Regions from separate parts of the Streptomyces sp. DSM 116795 genome, predicted to be linked through region 1. Evidence: predicted binding sites of a transcription regulator. Region 1 holds the regulator's gene; the other holds the start of a gene.
What was found. Region 1 encodes HrcA, which represses chaperone genes, less so after heat shock. Its sites were predicted from a motif close to TTNGCACTCNGNNNNNCNGAGTGCNAA; they were not measured.
Positions count from the first base shown of each region.

Region 2: a site for HrcA is predicted at 2,370-2,396, ahead of groL (chaperonin GroEL). Genes of this name have one in related genera too.

Region 1 is NZ_CM147707.1:5,336,687-5,342,653, forward strand. It holds gene hemW (radical SAM family heme chaperone HemW) at 1-801, opposite strand, end outside; gene ACSMXX_RS22955 (DUF3097 domain-containing protein) at 1,053-1,925, opposite strand; gene ACSMXX_RS22960 (MBL fold metallo-hydrolase) at 1,937-2,731, opposite strand; gene hrcA (heat-inducible transcriptional repressor HrcA) at 2,970-3,986, shown strand; gene dnaJ (molecular chaperone DnaJ) at 3,987-5,126, shown strand; gene ACSMXX_RS22975 (hypothetical protein) at 5,388-5,585, opposite strand; gene ACSMXX_RS22980 (nitronate monooxygenase) at 5,551-5,967, shown strand, end outside.
Region 2 is NZ_CM147707.1:4,163,207-4,169,173, reverse strand. It holds gene secD (protein translocase subunit SecD) at 1-386, shown strand, start outside; gene groL (chaperonin GroEL) at 593-2,221, opposite strand; gene ACSMXX_RS18070 (cold-shock protein) at 2,659-2,862, opposite strand; gene ACSMXX_RS18065 (MoaD/ThiS family protein) at 3,363-3,641, opposite strand; gene thrC (threonine synthase) at 3,638-4,954, opposite strand; SAM riboswitch class I at 4,974-5,125, opposite strand; gene ACSMXX_RS18055 (glucosyl-3-phosphoglycerate synthase) at 5,271-5,967, shown strand, end outside.

The sequences.
Region 1 (5,967 bases):
CGCCGAGGAGAGGGTCTGCTCCGCGAGGAGATAGCGGTCCGCGTGCACGTCGTCGTCCGTCGGCGGCACCTCGCCGCGCCGGATGCGGCGCGCGAGCTGCGTGCCCTCTTCGACGATCAGCGCGTACGCGGAGACGTGGTCGGGCTCCGCAGCCAGGGCGGCGTCCAGCGACGCCCGCCAGTCGTCGTCGCTCTCGCCGGGAGTGCCGTAGATCAGGTCGAGGTTGATGTGCGCGAAGCCCGCCGCACGGGCCTCCGCGACGCATGCCTCGGGGCGGCCCGGCGTATGGGTGCGGTCAAGGACGCCGAGTACGTGGGGGCGTGCGCTCTGCATGCCGAAGGAGATCCGGTTGAAGCCCGCCTCGCGCAGCCGTTCCAGATATCCGGCGTCGACGGATTCCGGGTTCGCCTCCGTGGTGACCTCCGCGTCCGCCGTGAGCCCGAACTCGTCCCGTACGGCGGCCAGCATCGAGCCGAGGTCCTCGGGCGGCAGCAGCGTCGGGGTGCCGCCCCCGACGAAGACGGTGGATACGCGGCGCGGGTCGTCGCCGAGGACCTTGCGGGCGAGGCGGATCTCGTCACCGGCGGTGGCCGCGTAGTTCTCCCGCGAAGCGAGCACGCCGCCGGAGCCGCGCAGCTCGGCGGCGGTGTAGGTGTTGAAGTCGCAGTAGCCGCAGCGGGTCGCGCAGTACGGCACGTGCAGATAGAAGCCGAGCGGCCGGGACTCCCGGCCCGCGAGCGCGTCCGACGGCAGCGAACCGCTCTCGGGCACGGGATCGCCTTCTGGCAGTACGGAGGGCATGCGTCCCATTGTCCGCGACGCGGTTGCTCCTCCGGCGCGGGCACCGTGTTTCGCGGCCCGCCGCCCGGTGCCCCTCCGCGGGGGCTTCGTGCCGGGTGACCGGCGCGGACGGCCATGGAGCCGCCGCCGTACCGTCGGCCGGCATCGGCCACCGCCGCGGCGTACGGGTGCCCCGGCGTCGGCTGCATGCGGCCCCCGGGCCTGCGGCCCGCGCAGTGAGGCGTCTCACCCGTCGCCACGAGGGCGACGCGTCAGGAGAAGCCCACCGTCACATGGTCGATGAGCTGTTCCACCCGCCCCAGCAGGGCCGGCTCCAGGTCCCGGTAGTCGCGTACGTGTCCCAGGATCCGCTGCCAGGCCGCGCCCGTGTTCTCAGGCCAGCCCAGTGCCCGGCACACGCCGGTCTTCCAGTCCTGGCCGTGCGGTACGCGGGGCCAGGCGTCGATGCCGACGGAGGAGGGCTTCACCGCTTCCCAGATGTCGATGTACGGGTGGCCGACCACCAGCACGTGCTCGTCCGTGACCTCCGCCGCGATGCGGGACTCCTTGGAGCCCGGCACCAGATGGTCGACGAGCACACCGAGCCGCGCGTCCGGGCCCGGCCCGAAGTCCCGTACGACCGCGGGGAGATCGTCGACGCCCTCCAGATACTCGACGACGACGCCCTCGATGCGCAGATCGTCGCCCCAGACCTTCTCGACGAGTTCCGCGTCGTGCCGCCCCTCAACATAGATCCGCCCCGCCCTTGCCACCCGCGCCCGGGCGCCCGGCACGGCGAGCGAGCCGGAAGCCGTCCGCCGCGGGGACGCCGCTCCTGAAGCCGCCTGCCCTGCAGCCGCCGCCGCAGAAGCCGTCCCGGGGGATCCGCCAGGCCGTACGAGCGTGACGGTCCGGCCCTCCAGCAGGAATCCGCGCGGCTCCATCGGGAAGACCCGGTGCTTGCCGAACCGGTCCTCAAGGGTGACCGTCAGGCCCTCGGCGGTCTTCTCCGTACGGATGACGGCACCGCAGAAGCCGGTGGTCACCTCCTCGACCACCAGACCGGGATCGGCAGGGACCTCGGGCACCGGCTGCCGCTTCTTCCACGGCGGCGTGAGATCGGGATCGTATGAACGGCTGCGCATGGCGGCATTCTTCACGATTCAGCGAAACGGCGTGCCAGGACGTCCCGTTGGGCGCGTACGAACTCCGCACCGACGACGGCCCCGTGCCCCGGCACGTACAGCGCGTCCTCACCGCCGAGCGCCAGCAGCCGGTCCAGCGCCCGCGGCCAGCGGGACGGGCTGGCGTCGGGCCCCGCCTGCGGTTCGCCGGACTCCTCCACGAGATCGCCGCAGAAGACGACGCCGCGTCCCGCCTCACCGGCGCCGCAGCCCACGAGCACCGCCAGGTCGAAGCCGCTGTGCGCGGCACCCATGTTCACCAGCCGCACCGACCGCTCGCCGAGCGCCAGCGTGACCTGCTCGGAGACTGCGTGCAGCGGCGGCACGAGCCGCGAAGCCGAGTCCGCGGCGGCGTCCTCGGCCATTCCGTGCCGCACCGCGTCCTGCCGCAACTCCTCGCGCCCGTCCGCCAGTTGATCGCCGAGCCCCTGCGCCCCGTACACGTGGGCGCCGTCGAACGCCGCGGTGCCGAAGACATGGTCGAAGTGGGAATGGGTGAGCACGGCATGCGTCACCGGAAGCCCGAACAGGTCGCGCAGCCCGTCGCGGATGCCTGCGCCCTCGACGGCACCCGATCCGGTGTCGACGACCAGCACCCCCGCCGTGCCGCGCACCGCGCCGACGGTCGCGTCCCAGCGGGGCAGCCTCCGCCGTACGATGCCGGGCACGAGTTCCTCCCAGCGGCCCTCGGCCGCACCGGCCCCCGGCACGTCTTCCGGTGCCTCGTTCAGTACCGGCTCGCGGCGTTCGTCCCTGTTCCCGGCCATACGACGACGCTACTCGGGCGTACCGGGACCGCGCGCACCGCGATACGGTCGTTGAGGCGTCTCTTGCCCCTGCCACCGCAACCGGCCGTACACTTAGCCGGGGGTTCTGGCACTCGATCGGCGAGAGTGCCAGGCACGCCGAGAAGCCGGGGGAACGAGCGGCGCCGGCGGGTCCCCAGCAGGCCGCGCGAGCAGGCCGCAGGCACAGCAAAAGGCAGGGCCGGACGGGAGGTGCGCAATTCTGAGCGAACGCAGACTCGAAGTGCTGCGCGCGATCGTCCAGGACTACGTGGGCACGGAGGAGCCCGTGGGCTCCAAGGCGCTCACGGAGCGGCACCATCTCCAGGTCTCTCCGGCCACCGTGCGCAACGACATGGCGGCGCTGGAGGACGAGGGGTACATCGCTCAGCCGCACACCAGCGCCGGGCGCATCCCGACAGACAAGGGCTACCGCCTCTTCGTGGACAAGCTGGCGGGCGTCAAGCCGCTCTCGCCTCCCGAGCGCCGGGCCATCCAGAACTTCCTGGACGGAGCCGTCGACCTCGACGACGTGGTGGGGCGCACGGTGCGGCTGCTCGCGCAGCTGACCCGCCAGGTCGCGGTTGTGCAGTACCCGTCGCTGACGCGGTCGACGGTGCGGCACGTGGAGCTGCTCTCCCTGGCGCCCGCGCGGCTGATGCTGGTGCTGATCACCGACACCGGAAGGGTCGAGCAGCGCCTCATCGACTGCCAGGCGCCCATCGGCGACTCGTCCCTGGCGGACCTGCGGGCCCGGCTCAACAGCCGTGTGGTGGGGCAGCGCTTCACCGACGTGCCCTCCCTCGTGCAGGACCTGCCGGACGCGTTCGAGGGCGACGACCGCGGCACGGTCTCCACGGTGCTCGCCACCCTGCTGGAGACCCTCGTCGAGGAGACCGAGGAGCGGCTGATCATCGGCGGCACCTCCAACCTCACCCGCTTCGGGCACGACTTCCCCCTGACCATCCGGCCCGTGCTGGAGGCGCTGGAGGAGCAGGTCGTGCTGCTGAAGCTGCTCGGGGAAGCGAAGGACCCGGGCGTGACCGTACGAATCGGGCATGAGAATGCCCACGAAGGGCTGAGTTCCACATCGGTCGTTTCGGTCGGCTACGGTTCGGGCGACGAAGCAGTCGCCAAGCTTGGCGTGGTCGGACCGACCCGCATGGACTACCCCGGAACGATGGGAGCTGTACGCGCAGTGGCACGGTACGTCGGACAGATCCTCGCGGAGTCGTAAGTGGCGACGGACTACTACGCGGTCCTCGGCGTGCAGCGCGACGCCTCGCAGGACGACATCAAGAAGGCCTTCCGCAGGCTTGCGCGCGAGCTGCACCCTGACGTCAATCCGGACCCGAAGACGCAGGAGCGGTTCAAGGAGATCAACACCGCTTACGAGATCCTCTCCGACCCGCAGAAGAAGCAGGTCTACGACCTCGGCGGGGACCCGGCGGCCGGTGCCGCCGGTGCGGGCGGCGGCTTCGGCGGAGCAGGTGCCGGCTTCGGCAACTTCTCCGACATCATGGACGCCTTCTTCGGTACGGCCTCGCAGCGCGGGCCCAGATCCCGTACGCGTCGGGGCCAGGACGCGATGATCCGGCTCGACATCGAGCTCGACGAGTCCGCGTTCGGCACGACGAAGGACATCCAGGTCGACACGGCCATCGTCTGCAACACCTGCAGCGGCGAGGGCGCGGCACCCGGCACGTCCGCGCAGACCTGCGACATGTGCCGTGGCAGGGGAGAGGTCTCCCAGGTCACGCGCTCCTTCCTCGGCCAGGTCATGACGTCGCGTCCCTGCCCGCAGTGCCAGGGCTTCGGCACGGTCGTGCCCACGCCCTGCCCGGAGTGCGCCGGCGACGGCCGCATCCGCTCGCGGCGCAGCCTGACGGTGAAGATCCCGGCCGGCGTCGACAACGGCACCCGCATCCAGCTCGCGGGCGAGGGCGAGGTCGGCCCGGGCGGCGGCCCCGCCGGCGATCTGTACGTCGAGATCCACGAGACCGCGCACCCGGTCTTCCAGCGCCGCGGCGACGATCTGCACTGCACGGTCACCATCCCGATGACGGCGGCGGCCCTCGGTACGAAGGTGCCGCTGGAGACGCTGGACGGCATGGAGGAGGTCGACATCCGGCCGGGCACCCAGTCCGGGCAGTCGATCCCGCTGCATGAGCGCGGCGTCACGCATCTGCGGGGCGGCGGACGGGGCCAGCTGATCGTCCACGTCGAAGTGACGACGCCGTCCAGTCTGGAGCCGGAGCAGGAGGAGTTGCTGCGGCGGCTGGCGGAGATGCGCGGTGAGGAGCGGCCGACGGGCCAGTTCCAGCCCGGTCAGCAGGGGCTGTTCTCGCGGCTGAAGGACGCGTTCAACGGCCGCTGAGGGTCTCGGCCGAATCCGGCGTTCAGGCTGTACGTGCCGTCCCCTGGGCCTCGCGGCCCGGGAGGGCTGGGGATCAGCGCTGGCAGGGCCGCGGGCAGAGGTGCCGGCCTCGATGGTGAGCCACCACCCGACGCGAGGGTCCGGCAGCCTGGTCGACGGCCCGGTGGGGCCCCGGACCCCCGACTCCCAGAGACCCGGGACCGCGTCCGGCAACGCCCCGGACCGCCCCGGGAGTTGCGGGGGCGTGCCGGTCTACGCGGGTTACGCGGGATCCGCGGGGCCAGGCCGGTCCGTCAGGCCCGTCACGTCGGTGAGATCCGTCATGTCGCCCCATTCGCTCTCCTGTTGCTGTCCGTCCCGGTCCCGTCCACGGCGGGACAGGTCCGGGACGGGGCGGCCCGGCACCGCGTGACAGGATGTGCCCATGACCTCCGCGTCGATCCCGCTCTCAGACCTCACGGAGCATCCGATTGTGCAGGCCCCCATGGCGGGTGGGCCCTCGTGTCCGGAGCTGGCCGGGAGCGTGAGCGAGGCCGGCGGGATGGGGTTTCTGGCCGCCGGCTACAAGACGCCGGAGGCGATGTACGAGGAGATCAAGCAGTTGCGGGGGCAGACCCAACGCCCCTTCGGCGTCAATCTGTTCATGCCGCAGCCCGACAACGCCGACTCGGGGGCGCTTGAGCGCTACCGCGCGCAGCTCGCCGGTGAGGCGACGTGGTACGAGGCGCAGCTCGGCGAGACCGACCACGCCACCGACGACGCGTACGAGGCGAAGCTCGCCATACTCTTCGACGATCCGGTTCCCGTCGTGTCGTTCACGTTCGGCTGCCCGACCCGTCAA
Region 2 (5,967 bases), 1.2 Mb from region 1:
TCGTCATCTTCGACAGAGTCCGCTCCGAGGAGCAGGGGCGGCACCGGCAGGCCCCGAGTGAACGGAAGAGGCCGTTCCGGGACGTGGTCAACAGAGCGGTCGTGCAGACGGTGCCGCGCACCCTCAACACCGGCATGGGCGCTCTGTTCATCATCGCCGCGCTCGCGGTGCTGGGCGGCGACTCGCTCGGCGACTTCGCGCTGGCCCTGCTGATCGGCATCGTGGTGGGCTCGTACTCCTCGCTCTTCGTCGGCGCCCCGCTCGCCGTCGAATTCGAGAACCGCAGCACGCACACGCCGCCCCGCACCGGCGGCCGCAAGTCCGGGCCTGGCAGCGCCCGGTCGAAGGCCCGCCGCTCCCCGCACGACAACGGAGCGCGTGTGTAGTCCGGTTGGCGAGGCACATGTGCGATGAGCCGCACGTGCGGCGAGTCGCACGTGCGGCAGGCACACGTGCGGCAGGCACACGTACCGCAGGGCACACGTGCCCAGCGCACGCCGAGGGCGGCACCCCTTCCGGGATGCCGCCCTCGGTACCGATCCATGCCGTGAGGTGGTGCCCCTCGGCAAGCCGGACTCCGACCGCTGCGCGGTCAGAAGTCCATGCCACCGCCCATGCCACCGGTCGGGTCGCCGCCGCCGGCGGCCGCCTTCTCCGGCTTGTCGGCGATGACGGCCTCCGTCGTGAGGAAGAGCGCCGCGATGGAGGCGGCGTTCTGCAGCGCGGAACGGGTCACCTTCGCCGGGTCGTTGATGCCCTCGGCGAGCATGTCGACGTACTCGCCGGTGGCGGCGTTGAGGCCGTGACCGGGCTTCAGGTTGCGCACCTTCTCCGTCACGACGCCGCCCTCGAGACCGGCGTTGATCGCGATCTGCTTGAGCGGTGCCTCCAGCGCGAGCTTCACGGCCTGCGCGCCGGTCGCCTCGTCGCCTTCCAGGTCCAGCTTCTCGAAGACGCTGGACGCCTGGAGCAGAGCCACGCCACCACCGGCGACGATGCCCTCCTCGACGGCGGCCTTGGCGTTGCGCACCGCGTCCTCGATGCGGTGCTTGCGCTCCTTCAGCTCGACCTCGGTGGCGGCACCGGCCTTGATGACGGCCACGCCGCCGGCCAGCTTCGCCAGACGCTCCTGGAGCTTCTCGCGGTCGTAGTCCGAGTCGGAGTTCTCGATCTCGGCGCGGATCTGCGAGACACGGCCGGCGACCTGCTCGCTGTCGCCCGCGCCGTCCACGATGGTCGTCTCGTCCTTGGTGATGACGACCTTGCGGGCGCGGCCCAGCAGATCCAGACCGGCGTTCTCCAGCTTGAGGCCGACCTCCTCGGAGATGACCGTGCCACCGGTGAGGATGGCGATGTCGCCGAGCATGGCCTTGCGGCGGTCGCCGAAGCCGGGAGCCTTGACCGCGACGGACTTGAAGGTGCCGCGGATCTTGTTGACGACGAGCGTGGAGAGCGCCTCGCCCTCGACGTCCTCGGAGATGATCAGCAGCGGCTTGCCCGACTGCATGACCTTCTCCAGCAGCGGCAGCAGGTCCTTCACGCTGCCGATCTTGGAGTTGACGATGAGGATGTACGGGTCCTCGAGCTCCGCCTCCATGCGCTCCATGTCGGTGGCGAAGTACGCGGAGATGTAGCCCTTGTCGAAGCGCATGCCCTCGGTGAGCTCGAGTTCGAGCCCGAAGGTCTGCGACTCCTCGACGGTGATGACGCCTTCCTTGCCGACCTTGTCCATCGCCTCGGCGATCAGCTCGCCGATCTGCGGGTCGCCGGCGGAGATGGAGGCCGTGGAGGCGATCTGCTCCTTGGTCTCCACGTCCTTGGCCTGCTCCAGCAGGGCGGCGGAGACGGCCTCGGTGGCCCGCTCGATACCGCGCTTGAGGGCCATCGGGTTGGCGCCTGCGGCTACGTTGCGCAGGCCCTCCTTGACGAGTGCCTGCGCGAGGACGGTCGCGGTCGTCGTGCCGTCACCGGCGACGTCGTCCGTCTTCTTGGCGACCTCCTTGACCAGCTCCGCGCCGATCTTCTCGTAGGAGTCCTCGAGCTCGATCTCCTTGGCGATGGAGACGCCGTCGTTGGTGATCGTGGGCGCGCCCCACTTCTTCTCCAGCACGACGTTCCGGCCCTTGGGGCCGAGCGTGACCTTGACGGCGTCGGCGAGCTGGTTCATCCCGCGCTCGAGGCCGCGCCGCGCCTCCTCGTCGAACGCGATGATCTTGGCCATGTGAAGTGGTCCCTCCCGGACTGGGGATCCCCCTGCACAACCAGGGGACGGGTATACCGGACCGCGCTGGCGCCCGCGACGGACGGCGCGCAAGCCGTGTGGTTCCTTGCTCCACCCGGCGAACGAGCCTCACCGACCCGGTCCTTGACTGTCACTCTCACTCGTAGAGTGCTAACGCAATGATTAGCACTCGGCCCCTGCGAGTGCAAGCGCCCCCAGGACATCACACCGGCCCGCGACCGACGCAAGCTGCGCGGTACGGGACGGGGCCGCGGACGGCGGACGGCGCGCTGCGGACGGGCGCCGCGGACCACGGACCGGGACTGCGCGGACAGCACACAGCGGACAGCACAGAAGGGCCGTACTCCTCTGTGGAGTACGGCCCTTCGTACGGCTGTTGTTACGGCTGTTGCAGCTCTGCGCAGTGTTGCGGGTGCTCAGGCAGTCACACGGACCATGTCCGCCTGCGGCCCCTTCTGACCCTGCGAGATCTCGAACTCGACCCGCTGTCCTTCGTCCAGGGTGCGGTAGCCGTCCATCTGAATCGCGCTGTAGTGGACGAATACGTCTGCACCACCGTCGACCGCGATGAAGCCGTATCCCTTCTCCGCGTTGAACCACTTGACGGTGCCCTGAGCCATCCCTAACTCCCCTATTACTGGCCCTTGCACGAGCCCGCACTTCACGAACCCGGGTCAGACCTCACCTCCGGCACGGCTCCGCAGACATACGGATACGTAAGCCGGAACGCGTCGACCGCGGCTGAATGTATCTGTACGGACGCCCTCTGCAACAGGTCACGAAGACGAGAATTCTGAGCAACGATCGAGGGCGCAAAAGCCCGCAATCTCCGAGGAAGCAGGGCAAGCAAGGCCGGGCAAAGCGACGCCAACACGACAATTGCCGCACCGATTCCGTGCACAACTTGTCGCGTTCTCATGGACGTCCGGCACGTGCCGGACGAGTCAATGGGGTGGGATTCCTCGCAACCCTATCGCGTCCCCACACGCGGAACCGCCCCCTCCGTTTCGTTCATGTGTTCCCGGAGGAGGCGGTTCGACCGTAGAGGGATCAGCGACGAGCGCAAGGGGCCTTCACGGACCTCTCACGAGACCTCAGCAGGGCTGAGACCTCGGCGACCTCAGCATCCGCCCGCGACCGCGGGAATGATGGAGACGCCTGCGCCGTCCGGCGTGGGCGTCTCCAGGCCCTGCTCGAAGCGGACGTCGTCGTCGTTCACGTAGACGTTGACGAAGCGGCGCAGCTTGCCCGAGTCGTCCAGCACGCGCGCACCGATGCCGGTGTGGTTCTTCTCCAGGTCGGCCAGCACCTCGGAGAGGTTCGCGCCCTCGGCGCTCACCTCCGCCTGCCCGCCGGTGTAGGTGCGCAGGATGGTCGGGATACGGACGTTCACGCTCATGATGCGAGACCAGCCTCTCGGAACGAGTCCAGGTTGGGGCGGATGACGGCGGACGGACCGGTGGTGGGAGCCACCGCGTCCAGGGTCTTCAGGCCGTCGCCCGTGTTGAGGACGACGGTGGTGAGGGACGGGTCGAGCCGGCCCTCCTCGATCAGCTTCCTCGTGACGCCGACGGTGACGCCGCCCGCGGTCTCGGCGAAGATCCCCTCGGTGCGCGCCAGCAGCTTGATCGCGTCGACGATCTGCGGGTCGTCGACATCCTCCACCGCGCCGCCCGTACGGCGCGCGATGTCCAGCACGTACGGACCGTCGGCGGGATTGCCGATGGCCAGCGACTTGGCGATGGTCTCGGGGCGGACCGGGCGTACGACGTCGTGCCCGTCCTTGAAGGCGCGGGAGACCGGGGAGCAGCCCTCCGCCTGGGCACCGAAGATCTTGTACGGCCTGTCCTCGACCAGGCCGAGGGCGATCAGCTCCTTCAGACCCTTGTCGATCTTCGTGAGCTGGGAGCCGGAGGCGATCGGGACGACGAGCTGGTCCGGCAGCCGCCAGCCCAGCTGTTCGCAGATCTCGTACGCGAGGGTCTTCGAGCCCTCGGCGTAGTACGGGCGGAGGTTGACGTTGACGAAGCCCCAGCCCTCGCCGGCGGGGTCGCCGATCAGCTCCGAGCAGAAGCGGTTCACGTCGTCGTAGTTGCCCTCGATGCCGACGAGTTCGCCGCCGTAGACGGCCGCCATGACGACCTTGCCCTGCTCCAGGTCGTGCGGGATGAACACGCACGAGCGCAGACCGGCGCGGGCGGCCGCGGCACCGACGGCGCCCGCGAGGTTGCCCGTGGAGGAGCAGGAGAGCGTGGTGAAGCCGAAGGCGCGGGCGGCCTCGACGGCGATGGCGACGACGCGGTCCTTGAAGGAGTGCGTCGGGTTGCCCGAGTCGTCCTTGATGTGCAGCGAGCCGGTGACACCGAGTTCGCGGGCGAGCCGGTCGGCCTGGACGAGCTTGGTGAAACCGGGGTTGGTGTTGGGCTTCGCGGCGACGTCGGCCGGGACCGGCAGCAGCGGCGCGTACCGCCAGATGCTGTCCGGACCTGCCTCGATGCGCTCACGCAGCTTCGCGGGGCCGCCGCCGGGGAACTCGTATGCGATCTCCAGCGGCCCGAAACACGCCTCACAGGCGAAGACCGGGCCGAGCGGTGCGCGCTCGCCGCACTCGCGGCAGGTGAGCGCGGCAGCGGGGCCGAGTGCGGCGCCGGCTCCGCCGGCAGGGGGGTCGACGGTCGTGCCGGCGGCGGCTTGAGCAGCTTGAACAGCCATGTTTCGGCGAGGCCCTCTCTCCTCATCTTCCTCGGGACGTATCTCGCCACGAGACGGAATTGGCACCTTCCCGAGCCGGGAGCCTCGCGATGTCACGTCGCTTCGTGCGAGACCGGCCGGAGGGTTGCCGGGGCTTCAACGGGCCGTTCCCTCTGCCCCTCTGGATGAGCGGTGTGAAGTTGTGAGCGGGGCGGTGGCCGCCGCCGGGCCGGACCCGGCATGCGATCGCCTTCCGCGTTGTTCAAGACTGTAACCGACAGGCCTGCGCATTGAGACAGGCGTCCGTACCGCGAGATGGATCACAGGGAGTGGCCGAGTGCTGGAGGAAGTCGAGCAGTGGCTGGGGCGCCGGTCCTTCTCGTGCACCGACCGTCCCATGACGGAGCTGCTCGCGGCGAAGCGGGCCGCGGGGTCCCGGATCAGCGTCGTACTGCCCGCGCTGAACGAGGAGCGGACCATCGGCGGGATCGTCTCGGTGATCCGGCGCGAGCTGATGGCGGGCTCCCCCGCCGCGCTCGTGGACGAGCTGGTGGTGCTGGACTCCGGCTCCACCGACCGTACGGCCCCGGTCGCCGCCGCGGCGGGCGCGCGGGTCGTGCACCGCGACGAGGTGCTCCCGCGGCTGCCCGCGCTGCCCGGCAAGGGCGAGGTGCTGTGGCGTTCGCTGCTGGTGACGAGCGGCGACATCGTCTGCTTCGCCGACGCCGACCTGGAGGACTTCTCCGCCGACTTCGTCTCCGGCGTCGTCGGACCGCTGCTCACCGATCCGCAGCTGCGGCTGGTCAAGGCGATGTACGACCGGCCGCTGGGCGACGATCCGGCCGGCGGCGGCCGCGTCACGGAACTCGTCGCGCGGCCGCTGCTGAACCTGCACTGGCCGCGGCTCGCGGGCTTCGTGCAGCCGCTCGGCGGCGAGTACGCGGCGCGCCGCACGCTGCTGGAGCAGCTCCCCTTCCCCGTCGGTTACGGCGTCGAACTGGGGCTGCTCATCGACTCGTTGCACACCGCGGGGC